Regions from separate parts of the Micromonospora sp. NPDC018662 genome, predicted to be linked through region 1. Evidence: riboswitches for the same ligand, from Rfam matches in the RefSeq annotation. Region 1 holds a riboswitch; the other holds the start of a gene.

Region 1 (4,161 bases):
CGGTCGCCACGCTCAGCCGCCGCGCCTCCCCACCGGAGAGGGTGTACGGGTTGGCGCCGGCCAGCCGGTCCAGCCGCAGCCGGTGCAGCAGCGCGTCCACGGTGGCGGTCACCGCCGCCTCGGACTGCCCGGTCCGGCGTGGTCCGAGCGCCAGTTCGTCGCGGACCGTGCCGGTGACGAACTGGTGCTCCGGGTCCTGGAAGACCGACCCGATCCGGCGGGCCAGCGCCGGCGCCCGCCAGCGGTACGGGGGAGTGCGCGCGTCCCGGCCGGCCAGCTCGGTGGACGCGGTGACCGTCCCGGTGCCGGGGCGCAGCAGGCCGCCCAGGAGCAGCGCCAGCGTGGACTTGCCGGCGCCGTTCGGGCCGAGGACGGCGAGCGCCTCGCCGGCGCGTACCCGGAGGTCGGTGGGGGCCAGCCGGGGCGGCAGGCCGAGCCGCTCGGCGGTGAGCAGCACGTCTCCGGCCGGCGCGGTGGCGTGTCGCGGCGGCGCGGTGTGCCCGGGGACCCAGACCCCGGCGGCGGCCAGCGCCTCGCCGTGCGCGGCGAAGACCGCCTCGGGTGGTCCGTCGGCCCGCACCCCGCCACCCGGTTCCAGCACCACCACGCGGTCGACGAGCGGCAGCGCCTCGGCGACCCGGTGCTCCACCAGGACCAGCGTGGTGTCCGGGTCGAGCGCGTCCGCGACCGCCCGGCGGATCAGCGTGGCGCCGGCCGGGTCGAGGTTGGCGGTGGGCTCGTCGAGCAGCAGCAGCCCCGGTCGCAGCGCGAGCGCCCCGGCCAGGGCCAGCCGCTGCTGTTCGCCGCCGCTGAGCGCGGCGGTCGGGCGGTCCCGGTGGTAGGGGAAGCCGACCCGGCGCAGCGCCTCGTCCACCCGGGGCCAGATCTCCTCGGCCGGCACGCCGCGGTTCTCCAGCCCGAACGCGACGTCGTCGCCGCTGCGGGCCATCACGAGCTGGGTCTCCGGGTCCTGGAACACCACGCCGACGCGTTCACGGGCCTTGCGCGGGTCCAGCCCGTCGATCTCGACGGTGCCCTCCTGCTCGCCGGAGTCCTCCGGCAGCAGCCCGGCCAGCGCCGCCAGCAGCGTGCTCTTCCCCGCCCCCGACGCCCCCAGCAGCAGCACCCGCTCCCCACTCTCGACCCGCAGATCAACCCCGCGCACCGCCCAGCCCCGGCGTCCCCCATGCCGCCACCCAAACCCCCGAAGAACCACCCCGCTCACCGTGCCACCCCCTCCGTTCCGGCCCCAGCCTCGTTGATCAAGGAGTTCGCGTCAGGAAAACCGCCCACGGTTGACGCAAACTCCTTGATCAACAGGGGGAGGGGTGGTCAGACCAGGGCGCGGTCGCGGCCGGCGGGGAAGCGGTCCAGGACGCCGGTGTTGGCCAGCGCCCGGGTGAGCACCCACGCGCCGAAGCCGGCGATCACGGTGGCGCTGACGATGGTGATCAGCGCGTAGGGGATGCGGTAGGTGGTCAACTCGTACGCCTTGTTCCAGTAGACGAAGTCGAAGATCGCGGCGCCCAGGCCGGTCAGCGCGCCGGCCAGCACCGCCACCGGCAGCTTGAACGAGCGGTAGCGGAACGCGGCGAACGCCAACTCCGCGCCCACGCCCTGCATCAGGCCCTGGAGGATCACGATGCCCGCCCATTGGCTGCCCAGCAGCGCGGAGACGATCGCGGCCACCGTCTCGCAGTAGAGCGCGGCACCCGGCTTGCGGATGATCAGGCCGGCGAGCACCGCCGGGATCAGCCACACGCCGTAGAGCACCGCCTGCGCCGGCGGAAAGAACGCGAACGCCGCGTCGGTGGCGCTCCAGAGCAGGCCCCAGGCCCAGAAGACGACGCCGAAGGCGACGGCGATGACCGAGGCGACGACGATGTCGACGGTACGCCAGCGGTTGCTGTCGGTGTGGTTCACGGTTGCTCCCAGTTCGTGGTGAGGAACCAGGAGAAGACGCACGCCGCGTCCGGAATGCCGGACGTCGACGCGGCTGGAGGTCGACCGAACTCCCTGCGCTGGCATTACCCAGATCAGGTTCGAGGGTCTGCGGGCACCGGCCCGCACTCTCAGCGCTGTGCGCTCCCCTGTCGGATGTGAAGTTGTCTCGTCGCAGACGCTAGCATCGCCGCCGGTCCCGGGCCCAGCAGGGCGACTGTCGGTAGGCTGGCGATCATGCGGGTCGAGACGCGAGGTCTGACGTTCGAGGTACGCACCGGCGGCCCCGAGGACGGCGATCCCGTCCTACTGCTGCACGGCTTCCCGCAGCACGCCGGCGAGTGGGACGCGGTGACGCCCGCGCTGCACGCCGCCGGGCTCCGCACGTACGCGCTCGACCAGCGCGGCTACTCGCCCGGCGCACGGCCGGAGGCGGTCGAGGCGTACCGGATCCCGGATCTGGTGGCCGACGCGGCCGGCGTGCTGGACGCGCTCGGGGTGACCGGCGCGCACCTGGTCGGCCACGACTGGGGTGCGATAGTGGCCTGGGGCCTGGCCGCGGCGCACCCGGAGCGGGTGCGGACGCTGACCGCGGTGTCGGTGCCGCACCCGGCCGCGATGGGCCACGCGCTCGCCACCGACCCCCGGCAGAAGGCCAAGTCCGCCTACATGGCGCTGTTCCGGATGCCGGGCAAGGCGGAGAAGGTGCTGCTGGCGCTGCACGGCGCCGCGCTGCGCCGGCTGCTGCGCGGCGTCGGCGACGCGGCCACGGTTGCCCGGTACGCCGACCCGATGCGGGAGCCGGGGGCGCTCACCGCGGCGCTCAACTGGTACCGCGCGATGAGTGGGTCGGACATGAAGGCGGTCGGGCCGGTGGCGGTGCCGACCACGTACGTGTGGAGCGACAAGGACGTGGCGATCGGCCGGACCGCCGCCGAGGCGTGCGCGGGGCACGTCACCGGTGACTACCGCTTCGTGACCCTGCCCGGCGTCAGTCACTGGATTCCCGACGAGGCCCCGGGCCCGCTGGCCGAGGCCGTCCTCGCCCGGGTCCGCGGAACGGAGGAAGCATGACGGTGAGCGCCGAGGCGTACCTGACGGTGGTGACCGAGACGATGAGCCGGGTGGCCGCCGCGCAACGGGCGAACGTGGCCGACGCGGCCGACCTGATCGCGGCGGCGCTGCGTGCCGACGGGGTGGTGCACGCGTTCGGCACCGGGCACTCCGAGGCGCTCGCCATGGAGATCGCCGGTCGGGCCGGCGGGCTGGTGCCCACCAACCGGATCGCGCTGCGTGACCTGGTGCTGATCGGCGGCGACCCGGCCGATGTGCTGGGCCCGAAGCTGGAACGCGACCCGGCGGTGGCGCACCGCCTCTACGAGTTGGCCCCGATCCGGCCGACGGACGTGTTCGTGCTCGCCTCCAACTCGGGCGTGAACGGGGCGATGGTGGAGTTCGCGTCGATCGTGAAGGAGCGCGGGCACGGCCTGGTGGCGATCACCTCCGCGCAGCACTCGGCGCGGATGACCTCGCGGCATCCGTCCGGCCGCAAGCTCGCCGACTTCGCCGACGTGGTGCTGGACAACGGCGCCCCGTACGGCGACGCCACGCTGCCGCTGCCCGGTGGCGGCGCGGTCGGCGCGGTCTCCTCGATCACCGCGGCGCTGCTGGCCCAGCAGATCACCACCGAGGTGGTGGCGCGGCTGGTGGCCGCGGGGGAGCGGCCGCCGGTCTACCTGTCGGCCAACATCACCGGCGGCGACGAGCACAACGCCGAGCTGGAAGCACGGTACGCAGGGCGGATCCGCCGGGGCTCGTGAACCGGTTTCGTGATCATCCGAATCGGGCACAGGCGCTGCTGCCGGCGGGCGTTCACTCGCCGGCCGTGCCGTCTTCACCGGAGGTTCACGAGTGTCCAAGGAATCCGAGAAGCAGCGCTGGCAGCGCAACTTCGCCGATCTGTTGCAGGAGCTGCGTGTCGCGCAGACCGGCGTGCAGATCCTCTTCGCCTTCTTGCTGACGCTGCCGTTCAGCAACGGGTTCACCCGGACCACCGAGTTCCAGCGTGACGTCTACATCCTGGCACTGCTGACCGCCGCCGCGTCCGCTGCGATGATCATCTCGCCGGTCGCGTTCCACCGGGCGCTGTTCCGTCAGGGTCGCAAGCCGGAGCTGGTCCGCTTCGCCCACCGGATGGCCACCGGCGGCCTGTTCTTCATG
Region 2 (4,161 bases), on a different contig from region 1:
CGCTACCTCGGCAACTCCAACTTCGCCGGCTGGCAGATCGCCGACGCCGACTGGACCGCGTCGTCGGCGGGCCGCACCCGGTTCATCTCCGCGCAGAACCACTACTCGCTGCTGGAACGGGGCGTGGAGGACGAGGTGATCCCGGCCTGCGAGCGGTTCGGCCTCGGCATGCTGCCGTTCTTCCCGCTCGCCAACGGGCTGCTCACCGGCAAGTACAAGCGCGGCGAGACGCCCCCGGCGGGCAGCCGGCTGGCCGGCGGCGGCCGGTACGCCGAGCGGCTGGCCGCGGCGCGCTGGGACACCATCGAGGCGATCGAGGCGTACGCGGCCGAGCGTGGGATCAGCATGCTCCAGGTGGCCATCGGCGGGCTGGCCGCCCGGCCGGCGGTGACCTCGGTGATCGCCGGCGCGACCAGTCCCGAGCAGGTACGCGCCAACGCCGACGCCGGCACCTGGCAGCCCACCGACGACGACCTGGACGCCCTCGACGCCCTCCTCTGACGGCCCGCCCAGCCGGCCTGGCCGCTTTCCGTGTGGCCGCGCGCTGACGTGGCTGTCCGCGGGTGCTGGCTGCGCACGCTAGTGCTGGCTTGCGCGCGGGTGCTGGCTGTCCGCGCTGGTGCTGGCTTGCGCGCGGGTGCTGGCTGCGCGCGCTGCTGCTGGCTTGCCCGCGGGTGCTGGCTCCGCGCGCTGGTGCTGGCTTGCCCGCGGGTGCGGCTGTCCGCGTGGGTGTGACCGCCCTCCGGTGTGACCGCCCTCCGGTGGGGCTGCCCCGGGTATGGCCGTCCACCGCAAGGCACCCATGGTGTTCCACCCATAGTCGGTGCTCACGACGAGTGGAACGCCATGGGTGCCTCAGCGTCTCTCTGACACCCATGGCGTTCCACTCGCGGCCGACCCTGACCGTGAGTGGAACGCCATGGGTGTCTGCGGGCAGGTTCGCCGCTCGTGGTGGGCTGGCCGGTGCGGCGCGGTGCGGTGCGGTGCGGTGCGGTGCGGTGCGGTGCGGTGCCGAGGGCACGGGTCAGTGGGGTGTGGCGGTGGGGCGGCGTTCCGCGAGGGCCTGGCGGACCAGGGCGACGGTGGCCTCGGGGCGGCGCAGCACGTCGTCGGCGGTGAACCGGAGCACGACCCAGCCGGCCGCGCGGAGCGCGTTGAGACGTGCCACGTCCCGCCGGAACTGAGCCCGCTCGCGGTGGTGGTCGCCGTCGTACTCGACCGCGATGCGCAGCGCCGGCCAGGCCAGGTCCACCCGGGCCACGAAGCGCCCACCGGCGCGTACCTCGTGCTGGGCGGTCAGCGGGCCGAGGCCGGCGTCGAGGAGGAGCAGCCGCAGGCGCGTCTCCATCGGGGACTCGCTCAACGGCTCAGCCAGCGCCAGCACCTCGCGCAGCAGCGGAGCGCCCGGCCAGCCCAAGCGCTCCGCGGCGTAGTCGCGCAGGGCGGGCAGCCGCACCATCCGGCGGCGCAGCAATGCGTCGACGGCGACCAGCGCCTCGACGCGGGGACCGTGGCGGCCCAGGTCGAACGCGGTACGCAGCGGGGTGGTGACGGGCAGCCCGGCGAACCGGGTGCGGTCCGGCCCGGGCAGCGGCGACCGGGTCACCAGCAGCCGTGGGTGGGGACGCACCCGGGCCGGGCTCGGCAGCAGCACGGTCACCGGCGTGTCGCGGGTGAGCACGTACGCGCCGAACAACCAGGCGGCGCTCCGTCCCGCCAGCACGGCACCCGGCGGCAGGCGCAACGCCACCGCCTCGCACCACATCCGGTGGTCGTCGACACGGTGGGCGTCGCGGTGCACGTACACGTCCGGCAGCAGGCGGACCCACGTCGGGCCGCGCAGCATCGTCCAGGTCAGGTGCCCGTCGGTGACCGCCCGGCTGCCCCGGAACGGCAGGGACGACAGGCAGGGCGGGACACGCGCGGATACGACCATCGGGACAGCGTGTCGTGACCCGGCGGTCACTCGCCGTCCCGGTCCGTCGAGTGGTGCGGTTCTGGGAAAAACACCAGCCGGTCTTCCGTCCGGCCGGGGAGGCGTCGTACGGTAGGCCGCAAGTGACCCACGGGAGCCCGGTGCGGACCGGGCTGAGAGGGGGGCTGACAGCCCCCGACCGTCGAACCTGATCCGGGTAATGCCGGCGCAGGGAGGAGCGTTGCCGTGCCGTCCCTGGGACGACTGCATCTCATCACCGACACCCGACCGGGGCGGGATCCGCTCGGCGTGCTGCGTGCCGCCCTGCCGGTGGCTCGCGCCGACCTCGTCGTCCAGGTCCGGGTGGAGGACGACGCCACCGACCGCGAGGCGTACGAGCTGGCTCGCCAAGTGGTCGAGGCGTGCCGCCCGTACGGGGCGTGCTGCCTGGTCAACGACCGGTTGCACGTGGCGCTCGCGGTGGGCGCGGCCGGTGGCCACGTCGGCGCGGACGACCTGCCGGTGGACGCTGCCCGCCGCGTGCTCGGCGCCGACGCCGTGCTCGGCGCGACCGCCCGGGAGCCGGTGACGGCGCGGGCGGCGGTCGCCGCCGGAGCGAGCTACCTGGGCGTGGGCCCCTGCCACGCCACCACCACCAAGCCGGGCCTGCCCGCGCCGATCGGCCCGGACGGGGTACGCGCGGTCGCCGGCGCGGTGACGGTTCCGGTGATCGCCATCGGTGGGGTGACCGCCGCGTCGGTGCCGGCGCTGCGGGCTGCCGGGGCGTACGGGGTGGCGGTGGTCGGGGCGCTGTCCGAGGCGGCCGACCCGGCGCGCGCCACCGCCGAGCTGCTCGGGGCGCTGACGTGTTAAGCGGGGGCCCCTCCTCTACCGAAAGCGTTAACCGGGGGCCCGGCCTTACCGATGTGGGGGTGGTGGGGGGCGGGCCGGTGGGGCTGGCGATCGCGTGGCGGTGCGCGCAGCGCGGGCTGCGGGTGAGTGTGTACGACGACCGGCCCGGGTCGGGCGCGTCGCGGGTGGCCGCCGGCATGCTCTCCCCGGTCGCCGAGGCGTACTTCGGTGAGCGGGAGCTGACCGGCCTGCTGGTCGAGTCCGCGGCCCGGTGGCCCGGCTTCGCCGCCGAGCTGGCCGAGGCGAGCGGCGTCGACCTGGGCCACCGCACCGAGGGCACGCTGGTGGTCGGGCTCACCGCCGACGACCTGGCCGAGGCGGGGCGGCTGTGGTCGTACCAGCAGGGGTTGGGGTTGCCGATCACGCCGCTGCGCCCGTCGGCGCTGCGCGACCGCGAGCCGGCGTTGGCCACCCGGGTGCGCGGCGGCGCGGTCGCGCCCGGCGACCACCAGGTCGACCCGCGCCCGCTCGTCGCCGCGCTGCGCACGGCGGCGGAGCGGGCCGGCGTGGCGTTCCGGCCGGCGCGGGTCGGCGCGTTGTCCGAGGTGGACGCGCGGGTCACCGTGGTCGCGGCCGGCTGCGGCGCGGCGGCGCTGACCGGGTTGCCGGTCCGGCCGGTGAAGGGCCAGGTGCTCCGGCTCCGCGCGCCCGCCGGCGGGCCGCCGGGCTTCCGGCACGTGATCCGGGGGTACGCCGACGGCGAGCCGGTCTACCTGGTGCCCCGGGCCGGCGGCGAGGTGGTCGTCGGCGCGACAGTGGAGGAACGCGCGGACGTCGAGGTGACCGCCGGCGGTGTGCTGAGGCTGCTCCGCGCCGCCGTCGAGCTGGTCCCCGAGCTGACCGAGTACGCGCTGGTGGAGGCCGTCGCCGGGCTGCGCCCGGGCACCCCCGACAACGCGCCGGTGATCGGGGCGCTGCCCGGCCGGCCCGGCGTGCTCGCCGCCACCGGGCACCACCGGCACGGCATCGTGCTCACCCCGGTCACCGCCGACCTGGTCACCGAGCTGATCGTCACCGGCGAGCCGGATCCGGCGCTCGCCCCCTTCACCCCGGCACGGTTTCCGAAGGAGCACCGGTGGAACTGATCGTCAACGGCACGGGACGGACGCTGCCCGACGGCGTCACGCTGGCCGAGGTGGTCCGCGCGGTCACCGGGCAGCAGCGCGGCCTCGCGGTCGCGGTCAACGGCGAGGTGGTGCCGCGCGGCGGTTGGCCGGCGAGCGTGCTGCGCGACGGCGACCGCGTCGAGGTGCTCAGCGCCGCGCAGGGCGGGTGACCGGGATGTCAGTGGAGATCGGCGGTGTGACGTTCGGTTCCCGGCTGGTGCTCGGCAC

The links. Region 1 has a riboswitch for thiamine pyrophosphate ahead of ACH495_RS22250 (ECF transporter S component). Riboswitches for the same ligand answer to the same signal wherever they lie in the genome.
Region 2: linked by a shared signal. The riboswitch ahead of thiE (thiamine phosphate synthase) and the one ahead of ACH495_RS22250 (ECF transporter S component) in region 1 are both predicted to bind thiamine pyrophosphate.

The regions. Positions count from the first base shown of each region.
Region 1 covers NZ_JBISAC010000008.1:77,900-82,060, forward strand. Annotated here, with positions in the region: gene ACH495_RS22245 (ABC transporter ATP-binding protein) at 1-1,225, opposite strand, end outside; gene ACH495_RS22250 (ECF transporter S component) at 1,333-1,923, opposite strand; TPP riboswitch at 1,996-2,102, opposite strand; gene ACH495_RS22255 (alpha/beta fold hydrolase) at 2,179-3,015, shown strand; gene ACH495_RS22260 (sugar isomerase domain-containing protein) at 3,012-3,761, shown strand; gene ACH495_RS22265 (DUF6328 family protein) at 3,853-4,161, shown strand, end outside.
Region 2 covers NZ_JBISAC010000002.1:420,448-424,608, reverse strand. Annotated here, with positions in the region: gene ACH495_RS07270 (aldo/keto reductase) at 1-501, shown strand, start outside; gene ACH495_RS07265 (DUF559 domain-containing protein) at 1,025-1,936, opposite strand; TPP riboswitch at 2,056-2,167, shown strand; gene thiE (thiamine phosphate synthase) at 2,162-2,788, shown strand; gene thiO (glycine oxidase ThiO) at 2,782-3,912, shown strand; gene thiS (sulfur carrier protein ThiS) at 3,903-4,103, shown strand; gene ACH495_RS07245 (thiazole synthase) at 4,109-4,161, shown strand, end outside.